Regions from separate parts of the Pseudoalteromonas sp. 31A1 genome, predicted to be linked through region 1. Evidence: predicted binding sites of a transcription regulator. Region 1 holds the regulator's gene; each other region holds the start of a gene.
What was found. The regulator sigma-54, encoded in region 1, starts transcription at its own class of promoters, with help from an activator protein. The targets are predictions, from matches to a motif close to GTTGGCACGNNNNTNGNNT.

Region 2: a site for sigma-54 is predicted at 3,905-3,923, ahead of fliS (flagellar export chaperone FliS). Genes of this name have one in related genera too.
Region 3: a site for sigma-54 is predicted at 1,774-1,792, ahead of GQR52_RS15330 (amidase family protein). Genes of this name have one in related genera too.
Region 4: a site for sigma-54 is predicted at 1,670-1,688, ahead of GQR52_RS13790 (PA2169 family four-helix-bundle protein). Genes of this name have one in related genera too.

The regions. Positions count from the first base shown of each region.
Region 1 covers NZ_WTKY01000003.1:331,719-336,679, reverse strand. Annotated here, with positions in the region: gene rapZ (RNase adapter RapZ) at 1-713, opposite strand, end outside; gene ptsN (PTS IIA-like nitrogen regulatory protein PtsN) at 732-1,184, opposite strand; gene hpf (ribosome hibernation promoting factor) at 1,189-1,476, opposite strand; gene GQR52_RS05410 (RNA polymerase factor sigma-54) at 1,503-3,002, opposite strand; gene lptB (LPS export ABC transporter ATP-binding protein) at 3,072-3,797, opposite strand; gene lptA (lipopolysaccharide transport periplasmic protein LptA) at 3,794-4,339, opposite strand; gene lptC (LPS export ABC transporter periplasmic protein LptC) at 4,329-4,883, opposite strand; gene kdsC (3-deoxy-manno-octulosonate-8-phosphatase KdsC) at 4,880-4,961, opposite strand, start outside.
Region 2 covers NZ_WTKY01000013.1:3,031-7,991, reverse strand. Annotated here, with positions in the region: gene GQR52_RS12620 (sigma-54 dependent transcriptional regulator) at 1-9, opposite strand, end outside; gene GQR52_RS12615 (ATP-binding protein) at 6-1,118, opposite strand; gene GQR52_RS12610 (DNA-3-methyladenine glycosylase I) at 1,251-1,847, shown strand; gene GQR52_RS12605 (sigma-54-dependent Fis family transcriptional regulator) at 2,133-3,569, opposite strand; gene fliS (flagellar export chaperone FliS) at 4,009-4,410, shown strand; gene GQR52_RS12595 (hypothetical protein) at 4,419-4,718, shown strand; gene fliD (flagellar filament capping protein FliD) at 4,863-4,961, opposite strand, start outside.
Region 3 covers NZ_WTKY01000017.1:95,710-100,670, reverse strand. Annotated here, with positions in the region: gene GQR52_RS15335 (gamma-glutamyltransferase) at 1-405, opposite strand, end outside; gene GQR52_RS15330 (amidase family protein) at 402-1,607, opposite strand; gene GQR52_RS15325 (putative 4-hydroxy-4-methyl-2-oxoglutarate aldolase) at 1,945-2,427, opposite strand; gene GQR52_RS15320 (TetR/AcrR family transcriptional regulator) at 2,431-3,084, opposite strand; gene yddG (aromatic amino acid DMT transporter YddG) at 3,265-4,173, shown strand; gene GQR52_RS15310 (PepSY-associated TM helix domain-containing protein) at 4,284-4,961, opposite strand, start outside.
Region 4 covers NZ_WTKY01000015.1:3,810-8,770, reverse strand. Annotated here, with positions in the region: gene GQR52_RS13795 (TonB-dependent receptor) at 1-971, shown strand, start outside; gene GQR52_RS13790 (PA2169 family four-helix-bundle protein) at 1,183-1,626, opposite strand; gene GQR52_RS13785 (LysR family transcriptional regulator) at 1,804-2,742, opposite strand; gene aceK (bifunctional isocitrate dehydrogenase kinase/phosphatase) at 2,762-4,480, opposite strand; gene GQR52_RS13775 (DUF4124 domain-containing protein) at 4,584-4,961, opposite strand, start outside.

The sequences.
Region 1 (4,961 bases):
CGGTTATTTCGCTCTAAGTGCGGTAACCACGTTTGTACAAATGTTTGAATTTGCCATGTGAATTTTTGCACTATGCTGTGATTGGCCAAATAATCTTTAACAGGTTGATCTAACCCATTTAAAGGTTTTAATTCAGGTTCCCAATGTGGATTGGGTAAAAAGCGTGCATCAAATACGTAATCTGCTTCTTTTGGTATACCGTATTTAAAACCAAACGATTCAAACGTGACAATCAGTTGCTTATCTTTTTTACCTAAAATCTTTTCACGAATAGATTCAGCAAGTTGATGAACGCTTAAATCAGTTGTATCTATCATAAAGTCGGCGCGGGTGATTAATACATCAAGTAATTCTTTTTCTTTTTTGATGGCTAAATCAAGAGGCAACGAGTCAATTGATAGTGGGTGTAATCTACGAGTTTCAGAAAAACGTTTGATCAATGTTTGATCGTCGCTATCTAAATAAAATAACGTAGGTTTTGCAAAGCCAGGCAAGTATTCAAGAATATCGTTAAATTCATCTTGTTGTTTAGGGATGTTACGCACATCAATGCTAACAGCAATTTTATCATAGCTATCAGACACACTGCGAACTAATGAAGGAAGCAAGTTAACTGGAATATTATCTACGCAATAATAACCTAAATCTTCTACAACGCGTAAAGCAACCGACTTTCCAGAACCAGAACGGCCGCTTATGATAATTAACTCCATTTAACACCCTTTATAAAACTATGATTGATTGACAATAACTTGGTAAAGCTCAGTATCTGATTTTGCACTGCGTAACTGTTTACAAAAATCTTTGTTGTTTAGTTTATCAGCAATGGTTGCTAGAGTCTTTAAGTGCTGCTGGTTATCGCCATCTGGTACGATGAGTGCGACGAAAATATCAACAGGGCGATTATCGATCGCATCAAAATTTATTGGAGTTTCGCTAACGAGTACTAAAGCCAAAGGCTCTTCTGCACCGCTCATTCTTCCATGAGGAATGGCAATGCCACGCCCTATACCTGTACTACCCAATTTTTCTCTGCTCATTAAAGCATTAAGAATATCTTGTTGCGGTAAATACGGAAGTTTGTCGTGAGCAAGTTCGCTAATGAACTCTAAAATTCTTTTTTTGCTATTAAAAAGGACCGCAGCTTTGCTGCAGTCCTGGCATATAAGTGAGCTTAATTTCATCATATTAGTGTCGAGCAAGCTTCTCTTTGTGTTTAATTACTTGTCGATCGAGCTTGTCGATCAACGAGTCAATGGCGGCATACATATCTTGATGTTCTGTAGAGGCAAATAGCTCAGCACCGCTTACGTGTATGGTGGCTTCTGCTTTTTGATTTAATTTTTCTACATCGAGAATGACATGAACATTATTAATATGATCAGAGTGTCTTTCTAGCTTCGCAAATTTGGTATTAATATAGTCTCTTAGTGAATCGGTTAATTCTACGTGACGACCAGTTAAGTTTAGTTGCATAAGCATTACCCTCTTTTTTTTGCGTCTTAAATCAAACTTTTACGCTGATTTGACGGTGGAATAGCCAGAGATTCGCGGTATTTTGCGATTGTACGTCTCGCTACTTTAATTCCTTGCTCAGCCAATATATCCGCTATTTTGCTATCACTCAATGGTTTTGCTGAGTTTTCTGCTGCGATTAATTTTCGGATAAGCGCACGGATTGCTGTAGATGAACATTCACCACCGTTTTCGGTGCTTACATGGCTTGAGAAAAAATATTTAAGCTCAAATATACCACGGGGTGTGTGCATATACTTTTGGGTTGTTACGCGCGAAATTGTTGATTCGTGCATTTCTACCATTTCAGCAACATCATTTAAAACCATTGGTTTCATGGCTTCAGGACCGTGTTCAAAAAAGCCTTGTTGTTGCTTAACAATACAATTTGTTACTTTTAATAGCGTGTCGTTTCTACTTTCTAAGCTTTTAATAAACCATTTAGCTTCTTGTAAATGCGAGCGAATAAACTGGCTGTCACCACTGGATTTTACAGTGCGAGACATTGCCGCGTATTGGCTATTAACACGAATTTTAGGCATGCTGTCTGGGTTTAACTCAACAACCCAGCGGCCTTTAATTTTTTTAACTGACACATCAGGAATAACATACTCAGATTCTTCTCTTACAATAGTATCTGCAGGTTTAGGGCTAAGAGTATGTATTAATGTCATTACTTCTTTAAGCTCTTCTTCTTTGAGCTTAGTTTTCTTCATTAATGTACGATAGTCACGAGCAGCTAATAAATCAATATGCTCGGTTAAAATCATTTTTGTTTCATTAATGTAAGGTGTTTCTTTATCAAACTGGTTAAGCTGAATACACAAACACTCTTGTAAACTACGTGCGGCAATACCAACAGGATCAAACAGTTGGATGCGTTTTAATACAGCTTCAATTTCATCAAGTTCGACTTCGTTATCATCTTCGTTTTCTTGATTAAAGCTTTCTAAAATCTCTTCGCAGCTTAGTGTTAAAATACCTGAATCATCGACGGCTTCTACAATAGCAATAGCAATAGCTTCGTCTGTAGGGCTAAATGGCGTTAGTTGTAACTGCCACATTAAATACTCATGGAGCGTTTCAGTAGAGGCGCCTTGGTATATTGATTCGTCTTCAGGCATCGGACCCGATGATGCTGCTGGGGCGGCACTCATGTACTCATCCCAACTAACATCCATAGCCATGTCGTCACTTAGCGTGTCTTTTGCAAGTGCTTCACCACTATCTTGTTCGTATTCGCTTGGAGCATCATCGGCAGATGCGCTAACAGTTATGTCATCTGTATCTGCTTTTTGCTCGTTTTTACCTGCAGCGTCTTCTGAATAGTCTGCTTCTTCAACCTCTAATAGCGGGTTGCTGTCGAGAGCTTCTTGTATTTCTTGCTGGAGATCCAATGTACTGAGTTGCAACAAACGAATAGCTTGTTGCAGCTGTGGAGTCATTGTAAGTTGCTGGCCCATGCGCAGCTGTAGTGATTGCCTCATGTATCTCTAACAATCCTTTTATGTTGTTATAATTAATACTAGCAGATGCTTAAAGACATGGCGTAAATGTTACAGCCTAAATTGCTCGCCTAAGTAAACATCGCGTACTGTTTTATCATTTAATACGTGTTCTGGAGTACCTGATGCAATCAGCTCCCCATGAGAAACAATGTAGGCTTTTTCACAAACATCAAGGGTTTCTCTTACGTTATGATCGGTAATTAATACACCAATCCCACGATTTTTAAGATGTTCTATTATTTTCTTTATGTCTAATACCGAAATCGGGTCAACACCTGCAAATGGTTCATCCAGTAATATAAATTTAGGATCTGCTGCCAGCGCACGTGCTATTTCAACACGACGACGTTCGCCACCCGACAATGCCATACCTTGGCTATCACGAATGTGTTGTATGCTAAATTCATCTAATAATTTATCGAGAGTGTCTTCTCTAGCTTGTTTATTTAACTCTTTGCGCGTTTCTAAAATGGCCATTAAGTTTTGATAAACAGTCAGCTTTCTGAATATTGAAGACTCTTGCGGTAAGTAGCCAATGCCTAATCTAGCACGACTATGCATAGGTAAAAGAGTAATATCGTTATCGTCTATCGATATTTTACCTTTGTCGCTAGGTACAAGTCCTACTATCATATAAAACGTGGTAGTTTTACCTGCGCCGTTAGGGCCAAGTAAGCCAACAATACTGCCAGCTTTGACTTCAAGGCCGACGTTTTTTACAACTTCACGGCCTTTATAGCTCTTTGCTAATAGCTCTGCTTTTAATGTGCTCATGGTTGACCTTTGTCGCTTTTTTTACTTTTTTTAGTCTCGATTGGTACTAAAATTGTGTGAACGCGGTCAGTTGAGTTTTCATCTTTTTCGGCACTGATTAGCTGCTGCTCTATATCGTAGGTAATGCTTTTAGCATTTATTTTTTGTCCCGCTTGCGATACTTGTGCATTACCAACAAGCGTTAAAAAACGCTTAGATACATCATAACGTACTTCGTCAGCACTGGCGCTCATAGTCGTGCCATCTGATTGCTTTTCTTCAAAGTGCGCAGGGCTACCTGTAGCAATTAATAATTGTTTATTATCGCCAAGTTCATCGCGTTTATGTACTTCTAAGCGGTCGGCTGTGATACGGCGGTTACCGTGAATAATTTCAACGTTTTTCTCAAAAATCCCGACATTAGCTTTTAATTGACCTTCTTGCTTATCGGCGCTTATTGAAATTTGATTTGCAGCCGGTTGCGTGTTTTGCTCTGCAGCACTACTATTAAACGCTAGTATAAGTGTAGGAATAATAAGTGATTTTAATATTTTATTGGTCATAATATATGGTTCGCGTATGGTTAATTAGTTTTATCACTTCGGTTTTTAAGTCGGCTTCTAGGCCTTTACCAGTGATTTTTAAATTGGGTCCAGTGATGATAACGGGTTGCTCCGAACGCATTGTTAATAGCTTTATATCTACCTGAATATTATCAGCATTGATTTTGTCTATCATGGCGTTATCGGTTAAGTTTTTGGCAACCACATTGCCTTCTAAAATTAATTGTTTGTCTTCGTATAATGTTGCTTCGTCTGCATTTATTTGCCACGTTTGCTTTTCGTTATATAAAGTAAAAATAGGTTTTTCAAAAAACGTAAAACCTAATTGTTGATATAGCTCCATTTTAGCCGCAGTGACTTTGTGGCTAATTTTACCTTGTTCGTCATAGGCTGTTTGTTTGAGTTCTATGGCTATGTAATCAGGCTTGGCAATAACTTCAGGCTCAGTCTGAGGCACAATATTTGTTTGTGTAAAATAAGGGTACCAAAGCCAAACCATACAGCTAATGAATAAAACGCTTAATATTATGCGCGCTGCATTCATGAACTAGTGCCTTGTGTAGTCAATGCTTTACCATTTTCAAGCATGAGCAAGTCGGTAAGCTCTCTTACTGCACCAAAG
Region 2 (4,961 bases), on a different contig from region 1:
GTTACTCATAATGATCCCTCTAATTTAGATGTTGCCTTAATAGGCAGTAACAAGCTAAAGCAGGCACCACCCTGCGTATTATTGGTCACATCAACACGGCCTTGGTGCGCACTAGCCACCGAACTCACTACAGCAAGTCCTAAACCTGTGCCCTGACTTTTTGTAGTAAAAAATGGTTCAAAAATTTTATCGCTTTGGCTTAAATCAACACCTGGGCCATTGTCGCTCACACTAATACGAACCATATCTAAATCTTTTAAATCTCTTTGTGCGCTAATTTTTACTTTTGCACCGCCGCCAATAACTTGAATACTATTGTGCACAAGATTTTGAATAGCACTGGCCAATGCCGTTTTATTACCGACTATTTGTATATCTGGCTCTGGTAAGCTTACATCCAGCTCACTTTCATTAAGTGCGACCATCGCATCAGCGCCCGCTTTAACTTCTGTTAAAAGCTGCTGCATTGAAACTTGCTCAACAACTTGCTGATCGCCACTTTTAGCAAATAACAGCATGTCGTTTACTTGAGTTTCTAAATCTTTTAAACGCGACATTAACTTTGTTTGAAAGTTATCGCGAGATGCTTCGGGTAAGCGCTTAGACCCTAAATTAGCAGCGTACAGCATAGCGGCTGAGAGCGGCGTACGTACTTGGTGCGCTAATGACGCAACCATTTTACCCAGCGCGCTTAATCGCTGCATATGTGCAACACGTTTTTGTAAACGGCGAGTTTCGGTTAAATCCGTCATTAAAATAAGTTGCCCAGGCTCTGGTGCTAAAGCAGTAATATCAAGTTTTATTAGGCGCCCGTCTTTTAAAGACACTTCGTGACCATCATCTTGATGTGGCCTAAAAGAGCGCTGAATAACATTAAACCAGCGTTCGCCTTCAAGTGGCTCGCCAAGCATATCAATCGCTATTTGATTCGCTTTTGCAATCAACCCTTTGCCATCAAGTACAACCACGCCTGCTGGCATGGTATCAACCAAATGCGAAAGCCAACTTGCTTGCTTGCGCAGATCGCTTAATTCACCAATGTACTCCTCTTGAAGTAAACATGGGTTATACTGATTTGCAGAAAAAAACTGTGGTTTTAGCACGCTAGCAAGGGCCATAATCAAATCTCGAATTGATGTAGATACATGTCTAAATGCACGATTTATACCAAAATTTATTTGCATACTTATCATTAAGTTACATCAATAATTTGAGCGACATAAAAATGACGCACGCAAAAAGGAATAATAATGAGTGAGCAAATAAAGTGCCGTTGCCCGTGGCTCGACACCACTAAACCCGACTACGTTATTTACCATGATGAAGAATGGGGCGCCCCCCTTTATGATGATACAAAGCTGTTTGAATTTATCACTCTTGAATCCGCGCAAGCCGGCTTAAGCTGGTACACAATTTTAAAAAAGCGCAGCGGTTACAAAAAAGCATTTGCTAATTTTGATGTAAAAAAAGTAGCACAATTCACACAGGATGACATTGAGAGACTAATGCTTAATGAGGGTATTGTGCGCAATCGCTTAAAAATTGCGGCAACTGTTAACAACGCTAAACGCTTTATAGAAATACAAAAAGAATTTGGAAGTTTTAGTAACTACCAATGGCAGTTTGTGGGTAATAAACCGATTATAAGTAATTTAAATAACGTTGAGGACTACCCAGCAATTACAGAGGCATCAACTGCATTTGCGAAAGATTTAAAAAAACGGGGTTTTAAGTTTTTAGGACCAACCACGGTTTATGCCCATATGCAGGCCTGCGGTATGGTTAACGATCACAGTAATGATTGTTTTAGAAAAGAAGAAATTATTGAGGCTTTTAGTAGTAAGTGATTAAAAGCCATAAAAGTAATTTGTTCACAAAGAGGTTAAGAGACGCTGCGCTATAGAGAAGTAACGCGTAAGTTGGCTATGGTTTCTCATTTATCCTCGTTTTTCACGCGAGCAGTCTAGCGTCTACAACAAAAGTAAAAACCGTGTAGGTGCGAATTTACTTCGCGCTCTTGCTAATATTTTTTAAGTAAAGTGCGGTATAAAACCGCACCTACAAAACGAGGGGTTATTTATCTACTGTGTTTGGCCAATTTATAACTAAACACTGACAGCTGCTTTTAAACCTTAATCTCTTGAAAGATTATACTTTTTCATTTTCTCAACGAGTGTGGTTCTGCGAACACCCAATATCTCTGCAGCGCGAGCCACAACGTAATCATAGCGCTCTAACGCTTGGGTTATTAAGCTTATTTCGAGCTCGGCTAAATAATCTTTAAGTTCAATGCCATCATCAGGCAACAGCCCACTACCCGTTTGGCTAAACTCAGCATCTGGCTCAGTTTCGTAATCGCTAAAACCGGTGCTAAATATATCGTTAAAGGCGTCTTTTTCCATTAACTCTTCAGGGTATTCAGGCTCGTAGGCTTCAACTTCAATGTAACGATATTTATTAGGTAAATCGGGAATATCAACCACTTTCTCAGGAAACATAATAACCATTCGTTCCACTAAGTTAGCAAGCTCACGAATATTACCAGGCCAAGCATGTTCTTTTAAGCTCTCAACTGCGCGCTCGGTAAACTTAGCGGTAGAACCTGTCTGGTCGTTAACACGGCGCATTAACTCTTTTAAAAGCAGCGGAATATCATCAGCACGCTCACTCAGCGATGGGTTTTCGATAGGAAATACATTTAAGCGGTAATATAAATCTTCCCTAAAACTCCCCTCTTCAATCATTGTTTCAAGATTACGGTGCGTGGCCGCAATAACGCGTACATCAGCCTGAATAGCCTTTGTACCACCAACACGCTCGTAGCTGCGTTCTTGCAATACTCGCAGCAACTTAACTTGCATTTGCAGTGGCATGTCGCCTATTTCATCTAAAAATAGCGTTCCACCTTGAGCTAGTTCAAAGCGCCCTTTACGAGCCGATATAGCACCAGTGAACGCGCCTTTTTCGTGGCCAAATAGTTCACTTTCGAGCAGCTCAGCCGGTATAGCACCACAGTTAACTGGTACAAACGGTCCATTAATACGCTTTGAAAGCAAGTGTACATTACGGGCAACCACTTCTTTGCCTGTGCCTGATTCGCCTAAAATTAAAACATTAGCGTCGGTTTTTGCCACTTGTTCAATTAAAAAGCGAACATCTTTTACAGCCTCTGTTTCACCAACAAGTCCATCAAAAATTTTATGTGGTTTAGTATGCTTATGCTCGTTTGGCAGCATACGCTGATACTGCTGGCAATCGTGAAGTAACTGAGTTGTCACTTCGTGATTAAATGGCTCGCAAATAAGCCCCACCACATTAGCTATACTTAATAGTGGTTTTAGCGTTTCGCCAATTAATAAAAACGGTAATGTTGGATAGCGTTTAATTAAGCTTTCGTGGTCAAGTGATTGCAACGCTCCTAAAATAATCATGCATTCTTGCTGCTGATATTTTTTGCATTCTTGTTCAAAGCAGTCTTCGCTTAATAGTTCAGCAGCTTCACCAATAAAGCCAAGTGAAGCATTTAATCCTATTGCGCGGTTGTTATTATTATCTAAAATCAAGATCATATTTAGCGAGCCGTACTTTCACTAATTTGTATAATTAGTTAAATTGTAAGCCAGTTCAGCATGGATGCAAGTGATAGCGGCAGTTTTTTGACATAAACGCCAAAAAACAGACGGGTTAGTTAAGTCAATCATACTTAATAGTTAATAGTTAATCATTAAGTATGGGTTATAGTTTTAACTTAGTTATTACTTAGCCATTACCTAGCTATTACTTAACTGTAACTTAGCCCTAAAAATTAATTTACTCGGCAATAAAAATGCTATTGTTAGTAAATAAACTCAATTATAAATTTAAGTTGAAGTTACAAATGCCGATATATAGATAAGTGAAAATGCTTGGCATTAATATTGCTTTGTTCTTATAAAAGTATAAAAGCTTAATTAATTTTTTGTATTAGCTTTCACATAATTTTATCGTTTTAAATTTTAGGATTTTCCCATGGCTCATGTCTCAGTAAAAAAATACAGTCAAGTTCGTGCTAGCAGCATTGCCGAAATGGCACCTTACGAACAAATAAACCTTATATTCAGTAATATTATTGGTCGTTTAGCTGCAACAAAGGGCTTTATTGAGCGCAAAGAAATAGCAAAAAAAGGTGAAAATATTTCAGCATGTATTTTGTTATTTGGTGCACTGCAAGATGCACTTAATTTAGAAGTAGAACAAGACCCTAGTATTTCTAACAATTTATTGGCACTTTACGATTACTGCCAACGTCGCTTAACGCAAGCTAACCTACATAACGATATTGAAGCAATTACTGAAGTATCAAGTATAGTTAAAGAAATTAAAGAAGGTTGGGATAATATCCCACTAGATCAACGCAACCCTGCGGTTTAATTTTAATTATGGATTCGCAAACACCAATAAGCCATGCTGAGCAGATACAAGCATTACTTAGTAACATTGAAGTGTTGGTAAATGATAATAATGCAGACGAAGCTCAGCCTCTTTTAGACACTTTAAATACTAAACTAAAGCAATGGTGCGAAAGCAGCGACGGCCCAAGTGCAGAGCAATTAGAATTAATTCAGCTTCGTATCAACACTATTTTAGTAACAGCGAATGGTGCAAAAAACGAATCTTCTAAAGCTATTATTAAACATAAAAAGTCAGGAAAGGCGATAAAAGCTTATAAAGCCATCTAGTGAATAGGTTTAATAAACTACCTTTATTCAAACTAAATACATGGCTATATCTTACTATTTGAATCAAAGAGCAATACACAAAAAAAACCGCTAAGTTTAAACTTAGCGGTTTTTTATTAAATCTATAATATTCTTACTCAGCTATTAATTTGATTGCCTAACTACGCCTGGCATGTTCTCTAATTGAGCTTGGACATAGCTGCTGGTGTTATTAAGGCTCGCCACCAATAAATCCATCGCATT
Region 3 (4,961 bases), on a different contig from region 1:
AAAACCCTCGCGAGCAAGCTCAATAGCGGGCGCTAAAATGTTTAACAGTGGTAGTGCTGCGTGCTCATCTAGTTCAAGCGCCTTTTGCCAACCGCGAATTGTACCCGCTTGAGTTAGTGCGCTTAATCCGCCGCGCTCTGGTATTTGCGTGAGCGGGTTATACGCCGTTGTATTAGTTGCTGCGCGGCCGCAGGCATCAATAGCAGTGGGCGTTTTTTGGTTTGGGTTATCGATAAGCCAAAAGCTGTCGCCACCAATTGAGTTCATATGTGGATACACAACGCTAATCGCAGCGGCAGCCGCTACCATAGCCTCGGTAGCTGTACCGCCTTGTTTTAGTATATTTATACCCGCCTCTGTTGCCGAAAAATGAGACGCGGTAAATGCAATATTGTGTGTGGTCATGCCGGTGTGTCCTGTTTAAAGTGTTCAGCTAGGTGCTTAACGCAAGCAAGTAGGCTTTTATCGTTACCGTGGGTCATCATTAATGAAAAACCATAAGGATGATCATTTGCTAAATCAGCCAGCGGTAAATGCACTTGCGCTGAGCCACTAAGTCCTGCAATTGCCGAAAGCGTAATAATTTGCATACGTAAGGCGCTTGTGTCGGCGCCTAATTTAGGTGCAGTTGTAGGGGTGGTGGGTAAAAATAAGCAGCTGTGCTTGTTTAAGTTTTTAGCGACGATTACTTGCCATTCGTGCTGTATTTTTAACGCCTCTTGTTCTTCTTGCTTGGTTAAAGCCAGTGCCATTTTAAAACGAGCCGCAATTGCTGGCGCAAAATGAGAAAGCTGATCTGGGAGTTCTAGCCAGTCTCGGTGCGTTTTAGCAATCGCACGACCTTGTAATATTCTAAAGGTATCGGCAAGCTCACTTAGCAGGCTGCTTTTGGGGAGCTTAAAATCGATATGATGATTAAAATAAGGTTTGGTTTTTTCTAAAAGCTTACCCAGTGGTGCTTGTAAAGAGGGGTCAACGAGTTCAAAGAGTGCTTCGCAAATAACCAGCGTATTTACTTTATTAATAGCTTGTTGTGGTAATAATACATCGCTAACGCTGCTTAATAGCTCAGCGCTTTGGGTAAGCCAACCTATGGTATCAAAAGGGGGAGCCAAAGGTATTAGGCCGTCTTTTTCAATCACGTTATGGCTTGGCCTTATGCCATATAAACCACAATAGCTGGCGGGTATTCTAATTGAGCCGCCAGTGTCGGTACCTAAGCCAATATCGGCTAAGTTAGCAGCCACGGCTGCTGCCGAACCCATACTCGAACCACCGCAAGCATGCCCTTTTAATTTAGGATTTTGCGCAGCGCCATAATGTATATTATTACCCTCTAAGCTATAAGCCAGTTCGTCTGTGTGGGTAAAGCCTATAAAGTTACAACCAGCGGTCATGAGCTTATTAACCGAGCTTGCCGTACTTTGAGCCGGTTTAGCTGTTTTAAACCAATGTGGGTTGCCTGCGCTGTTACGCTCGCCTTTAATAGCAAATACATCTTTTACCACAAGGCGCTTATTAATAAGTGTGCCTTGGTAATGTGTTTGCCATGCTTTAGGACCATGGTCACAAAAAATACCGGTCGTATTATTATTTTTGGTACTCATATCACCACTCGTTATAAAAAATCTGACTAAGCAGTCCAGATTTAGGGTGATTAAAAAGACAGATTAATTTTTATTATTTTTCAGCCCACTGCGTAACATCTTGTTTTTATTTTACAGAGCCTGATCCGCTTTTTAATCGGCTAGCTTATTATATTGTTTAAAACCTAAGCAAGAGGAATGCCATAAATTAAAATCCTGTCCAACTGGTCAGGTTTTGATGGGTTGTGTGAGGTTTATAAATGTGGGCTGTAAAAATAATGGCATTGAAATGAGCTAAAACAGACCAATTTGGTGCGCAGGTGCACCAAGTTGGCTGTTATTTATATGGTTTTGAGTGCTAAATAAGGGGCGTTTTACTGATGATTAAACCATTAATATCGGCGTAAACCCAATCGTTAGGTTCAATAGTGGTGCTAAGCATGGTAACAGCTTGGTTTTTATCACCAAAGCCGCGTTTTAAGGTACTACGCGGTGTAGAGCCTAGCGCCATTACAGGTAAGTTCATCGTGGCAAGTATTTCAATATCTCGGCAACAGCCATTTATTATTACGCCTTCCCAGCCATTACTTAAGGCACGCTCAGCCATAATATCGCCTATGAACGCAAAGCGTTTGCTCGCAAACCCGTTTATAACTAATACTTTACCTTCACCATTTTCATGCAATATATCGGCGGCAAAAGAGTTGTCTTCTGGGCAGGTAACGGTAACTACTTTGCCATAAAACGTGGTTTTTTTACCAAAGTGGTAAAGGCCGCTGTCTGCTACTTGTACGTTATCGCGATGATCGTCAAATAAATCGGGTGTAGTAAAGGGTGTCATGGGTTAAGTCTCACTTTGCTCAGGTATTTTAAGACCAATACCTTTTAAAATTATGTGGGCAATTGACTGCGTAATTTGTGCCACATCGGTTTCGTCGTACTCTAATTTGTTCATTACAAGTAAAACCTCAGCCTGAAAGTCGGCGTAATATTGCGTGGTAGACCAAATAGTAAAGAGCAAATGGTACGGGTCAACCTTATCCATTTTATCTGCGTCCATCCATGCTTGAAGTACATCAACCTTTTGTTTAACCCAAGGGCGGGTATTGGTTCTAAAGTAGTTTTGTAAATAGGGTGCACCGCGCAGTATTTCACTGGCAAATAAGCGAGATTGCATTGGCTGATTTACGGCCAGTATTACTTTGCTTTTAATATAGTTATAAAGCACGGTAGCTGGATCGTCGTTAATTGTGACGTTATCAAGCCCTAAGTTCCAATTAGCTATTATGCGGTCAATCACAGACTCGTACAGACCATCTTTACTTTTAAAGTAATACAAAATATTAGCTTTTGGCACCTGCGCTTCTTTAGCAACCATGCTCATACTTGCTCCGTCGTAACCTAATTGCGAAAACAATTGCTCGGCGGCATCTAAAATTAGTTTTTGGTTTTTCTCGCGTGTAACTTCTTTTTTATTTGGCTTTATTTGTGTGGTCATTATAGAGTTTGCGTGTTTAACGTATTGATTGATTGTAGCTTTACTGACCAAAAGGTCAATTACTAAAAAGGTGAATATTAAAAACAGGCGAGAGGTTTAAGCTATTAACTTTAATTGTTTAATTAAATAATTACTGTTAGTTTAGTTTCAAATTTACGAGTAGTACTTTTGGGTTGGCAAATGGATTTTATAAGCAAAAATAAATATACACTATATGGAGTCGCTGCAATATTACTGTGGAGTTGCTTAGTTGCATTACTACGGGATATTTCTGAGTTGTTTAGCCCCATTGGTGGTGCTGCGGCTATGTATTCTGTCAGTGCGATATTTTTAATTTTGGTTATGGGAGTGCCCAAGTTTAGTGGTTTTTCGAAACGCTACTTGGTAGTAGGTACTTTATTATTTGTATCGTACGAAATTTGTTTGGCGCTTTCTATTGGTATGGCAAATAGTCGTCATCAGGCAATGGAAATGGCGGTTATTAATTATTTATGGCCCACGCTAACAATATTGCTCTCTATTATTATTGGGCGCAAAAAAGTAAGTTACTGGGTTTACCCAAGCATGATTATTGCTTTTTTAGGCGTTGCTTGGTGTATTACGGGCGATCAAGAAATGTCACTCGATACGCTTGTTACTAACTTTGCTGATAATCCTGCTACTTACCTAATGGCATTAGCTGCAGCGTTTATATGGGCTATTTATTGCGTAGTAACGCAAAAGCTGAGTAATGGTAAAAATGCCATTACGTTATTTTTTACTGTTACGGCAATTAGTTTGTGGGCGCAATATGGTTTTAGTAATGAAGCGCCATTAACGTTTTCACTCAGCTCAAGCATGACGTTATTATTAGCTGGTGTAGTCGTGGGGAGCGGTTATGGACTGTGGAATCAAGCTATTATTGGCGGTAACTTAATGCTTTTGGGTACGCTTTCGTACTTTACACCGGTATTTTCTAGTATTATTTCGGCGTTGTATTTATCTATTACGCTGAGTGCTTCGTTTTGGCAAGGGGTTGTACTGGTAACAGTGGGCTCGTTAATTTGCTACTTTGTAACGCGAGAAAAGCCTAAACGCACAGTAAACTAATCTACTTTAGTTAATGCTTATAAAGTACTGATATTTAATGATTTTATATTTTAAATCTAAATTTATACCTTTAATGAGGCGTGCAATACGCCTCATTAAGTTTTTCTTTATTATTTTGCAGGTATAACTGCATAGCTTACTGATTTATTTCTAACTTTTTTTGCACAATAATAAAATATTAATGCAAATACTGCAGCGCTAATATCAACAAAACCGCTTTGATAATATTTTAAAAAATCATCAGCTAATAAAGCCTGTATAAGTGTTGAAACCCCCATTCCAGCAGATAAAAGTGCAATACCCATTAAGCCCCAATAGCTAGCGTGGTGAGTTCCTTTAAAAAAGGTATAAGCAACAAAGGCAAAAAATACCAAATAGTAACTATAGAGATAGCTGTAATTTGCGTTACCCATATATTGGTTAGTCCATTTAGCTTGTAATAAAGTGGCAACCATTGCAATCATTGACCCTAAGCAAACACCAATTGTTAAATTTGCCATAAATCGTGTACTTCGTTTGTTGGCATCTTGTTTAAAGCGCTTGTCTAGCCATAATAAGTTACCAGAGTAAAATAAGAATGCGCCAAGTAGCCCCATAACAAAATACCCCCAACGTCCCCATTCACCTCCATAAGTACCAAAGTGAAGTGAAAAGAAACTTCCTACTATATTACCCCAAACACCATCATCTCCTTGCGGATAGCTTGAGTTAAGTACTTCTAATGTATAGGGGTGTAAGAATAAGTAGTCGGTATCAGGTCCGCGAACAACAGCGCTGCTATTACTCAT
Region 4 (4,961 bases), on a different contig from region 1:
ACTGGTCTGTAACCGACGATATTTCATTACGCGGTGCATTAAGCTCAGGTTTTAGAGCGCCTTCAATGCAGCAGCTTTACTTCAACAATGTAAGTACGCAATTTGTTGTTGGTGCTAATGGTAACTTAGTGGCAGAAGAGGTTGGTACATTTAGAAACGATTCAACACTTGCGCAAAGCTTAGGTATTCCAAAGCTTAAAGAAGAAAAATCACAAAACCGTAGTTTAGGTATTGTGTATAACGTTACAGATAATATTAACGTAACCGTTGATTACTACTCAATTGATATTGACGACCGTATTGTAATTAGTGACCGCTTAGGTAAAGGCTTATCTACAAGCCTTGATGCTGCACTAAATAGTGCGGGGGCTGGCGTAGGTCAGTTCTTCTTAAATGGTGCAGATACAGAAACTCGTGGTGTTGATTTTGTAGCAACGTGGAACACTGAAGGTTTAGGCGGTACGCTTGATTTTACACTTGCAGCTAACTTTACTAAAACAGATGTTGTATCGTTATTTTCGCCTGCTGGCTCAAGCCTTGAGACAGTAAACGTAGAAGATATATTTTCAGCTGAAGACATCTCTATTATTGAAGAGTGGCAACCAGAGGATCGTATTAACTTAAGTGCGCTTTATCAACGTGATGATTGGATAGTTAACCTGTCACTTAATCGCTTTGGTGAGTACACAGTAGAAGATGGTGGTCGTCAAACGTATGGTGCAGAGATTTTAACTGACGTTAAAGTTAACTACTTCGTTACTGAAGATTTGTCGGTAAACATTGGTGCAAACAACTTGTTTGACGTTTACCCAGATAAAAACGAAATAGGTAACTCTCGCTCAGGTACTATTGTGGATGCTAGTGGCAACACAGTAATAAGTAGCTCAGGTGTGTTTGACTACTCACGTCGTTCGGCTCCATTTGGTTTTAACGGTGCTTACTACTACGTAGGCGCAGAATACCGTTTTTAATTAATAACACTCCCTTTCGTTATTTAACTCAAAGGGCCGTAAGGCCCTTTTTTTGATTTTAGCTTGGGCTGATTTTATTGATGATCATCAAGCCCATTCAAAATGAATTTTTTAAACAATATACTTTAAATACGACGTGAAGCGAGGCGGTGTATTAGAGGCAATAAAAAACCCAGCGCTAGGCTGGGTTCTATTTATGCGTTATGTAAGCTTATTGCTTTTGCATACGGCTCATTTCTGCATGGCAGCTTTGCATTGTTAATAATGTTTTAGCCAGTGCAGCTTCGCAATCAGCCGGTTGTGGTTTATCCATTGCAGCTTTAATTTCTGCAAGGGTTTTATCTTCCACTTCCTCAAGCTCTTTTACATATGTGCTGTCGTTATGTGAGCTGAATGTAGTTAATAAAGCTGTGTATGCACGTCGTGCTTCTACTGCGAAAGATGAGCCATCTTCGCGTTCGCCTTTTTCATTAATTGCATAGGGCTGCAAGCGCTCAACACTCACTTTTCGGGCATCTATCATACGCTGAAAAAGTGCGCCAATAGCAGGGTCTTCAACTTTTTCCTGTGCTTTTTGATAAAAGTCGATGCCGCTGTTCATAACTTGAATGATGTCAGTAATATGATTTACTTCTGATCCTTGATGGGTGTTCATAATGACCTCTTTTATTAAATGAATGTATAGTTCGATTTAATAAAAGCAATGTATGTTCCACGTTTTTATTTTTATGTAGTTATTTGATTTTATTGGTTTAATTTTATTTTAGAAAGGGGCTAAGTTAATGAGGAAAGTATTAACCTAGCAATTTTTACATCATATTGTGTAATAAAGTTATTTTAGCTCTTCAGCTACTTCAGCTACTTTTTGACGTAACCAAATGTGACTCGCATCGCGATGTAACAGTGGGCTCCAAATCATATCAAGCTCAAAAGGAGGAATTGGAAACGGTGGCTCTAATATTTTAAGGCCCGGATCATCTAAATAAATATTGGCAGCTTTTGAAGGAAGGGTCGCAATCAAATTTTTCTCTTTAGCTAAATGAATCGCTACATGGTAGTTACGCGTAAAAGTGGCAATGTTACGATGCTTACCAAAGTGAGCAAGTGCTTCGTCAACCCAGCCAAGTTTCTGCACATCTTTAGGGTCCATGCCTACACCTACACCAAAACCTGTTTTACTCACCCATATATGGCGCGCTTTTAAATAGCTGTCGAGGCTAAAGTTTTCAATAATAGGGTTGTCGGCCTTAACTAAGCAGCAAAAACTGTCTTTCCAAATACGTTTATGATGAAAAGACTGAGGTAAGTTTTCAAAACGGTTGATTGCCATATCTACTTTACCGTTTTCTACATCATGAAAGGTTACATCACTTGGTGTGAGTATATCTAAAGTAGTATCGGGGGCTTCTTCATGTAGTTTACTTAAAAGCTTTGGCGCTAATGTACTTGCCGCGTAATCACTGGCCATGATTCTAAATACACGTTTACTTTGGCTTGCCTCAAATTCTCGATTAGGTGCGAGAGTTTCTTCAAGCGTCATTAATATGCCACGAATAACGGGTTGTAACTCCAAAGCGCGCTCTGTCGGGACCATACCATCGCTGGTACGAACTAAAATAGGGTCGTTAAATAAGTTACGAAGTCGTTTAAGGCCATTACTCATTGCAGGTTGCGTTATACTCAATTGATTAGCAGCGCGTGTTACGTTGCATTCTCGAAGCAATGTATCGAGGTAAACGAGTAAATTTAAATCTATTTTACTTATATTCATTGTGTGTGTCCTTTAGCGCTTACCAGTAGTGAATAAATCGCTGTGCTGTCGGGTAAGGGTAAATATGACTTACCTGCCCATTTTTTATATTTTGTTGCGCCTGCTTCCAAAAGCTAACATCTATAAGCTCCGGGTGAGTGCTGAGAAAAAACTTTTTATACATAGGATTAGGCATTACAAATGTACATAACTGCTCTGGAAATACGTCTTGTGGTGCAACAGAGTAACTTTGTTCATCCATTAAATAATCGTCGTAGCTCTTTGCTTTTGGTAATGCTCTAAAGTTCATATCTGTTAGGTACTGAACTTCATCGTAATCGTAAAAAATAATACGTTTGTGCTTACTTACACCAAAGTTTTTTAAGAGCATATCGCCAGGAAATATATTAACGGCAATCATTTCTTTTAGAGCTTGTCCGTATTCTTCAATCGCGTCTGCGGCGCTTTCTTCATCAGCATTTTCTAAAAATAAATTGAGTGGTGTCATGCGCCGTTCAATATACAAATGCTTGATGATCAACCAATCGCCTTCAATTACCATTGATGAGCCAATTGTTTTATGTAATTGCGCAAGTAAATTACTATCAAAACGCGCTAAAGGAAATACGACGTTAGAATACTCTATGGTGTCGGCCATTCTGCCAACGCGATCATGGTTTTTTACCAGTTGATAGCGCTTTAATACGGTATCACGGCCGAAGGGCTTACTTTCACCAAATTTGTCTTTTATTACTTTAAAAACATAACCAAATGAGGGAAGGGTAAATACCATCATCACCATACCGGGAGTACCCGGTGCAATTGTAAACTCATCACTAGAGTGAGATAAGTGATTTAAAAACTCTCGATAAAACTCAGTTTTACCCTGCTTATGAAAACCCACTGCGTTATAGAGCTCAGCAAGCGTTTTGTTTGGCATAAGCTGATTTAAAAACCGGACAAGTGCTGAAGGTGCATGAGTCTCTACCATAAAGTAGGCGCGGGCAAAGCCAAAAATAACACGCATTTGAGATGATTTAGTTAAAAGTGCATCTAAATATAATCCGTTATCTTCATCGTGCAATACGGCGATTATAAAAGGCTGAACCCCACTTTTTGAAACAACACGACCAATAATATAAGCTGCTTTATTACGATAAAAAGGCGTGTGTAAAATATCAAAGCGCATTTGCCAAGGTTGATGATGGGTATCGGGGGCTTGTTTATAAAAAGCTTTTACAAGAAGGCGAATATCACGCTCTAAATTTACAAATGGGGCTTTAAAATCAAAATGATTAATAATGCGTTTTATTGTTGGCTTTAGACCATCAACTACTGGGAAGTACGTTCTATATTCTGCCTCTACAGGCACCGAAGGCGCATCTTTTAAAGTTGCTTCTACAAATATAAAGTCATTATGAAAATAGCGCCTATGGTACAGCCTGCAAAATACAGAGTTATAAAAGGTTTCGGCGAGTTCTGCTTGAGGGTGGAAACATAAAAAATGTTGATATATTTTTTTAACTTCAAGCCATAGGCTTTCATCAAGCTGTTCTGTTGGGGTTTCTTTTTTTAGAGCTTGTGTAGTTTCGTTAACACGATCATCATAATAGCTGATACGCAAACGGCTAATATCATTAATTGCTTGCCAATCTTTTTTTGCAAAGGCGAGGGGGGCTTTGGCTGTTGTTTTTTGAAATAAATGATAGTGCTTTTTAAAACCCGTTAAAATTAATTCAGCAATATGGCGAGGTTGCATCTGCACTCCTTAATAGTCCCTAGAGCTTATACTCTATATTGTTAAGGATATGTTATTTTAAGTTTAAAACCAAGATAAATATTACACGCTATTTAAGGGGAGGTTATTGGTATTTAGCTATCTTTTTTTCGAGAATTTTAATCTGCTTAGCGATGGCCGATACGTCTTTTTTATACTCTTTATTAATCATTTTTAGTTTTTTAGTAATATCTTTAGTAATACGTTTTTTATCATCAACGGCTAGAATATGATTTAACCGTTCTTGTTGTTTATATTCAGCACGCTGCTTATTACGATCAAGTATTGTGAGTTTGTGGTTATTACTGCGTAACTCTGTCTGTAAGCCTGATAGGAGTCTTTCACGTTCAAGCTCATTTAGTTGTTTAGTGTAATCAACTTTTGGGCCTGAATACTGATTACCCGTTGTGTTAACTTTATAAGTCGTTGCTTCGTTGTCACAGGGGAGTTGAGAAAAGATTGT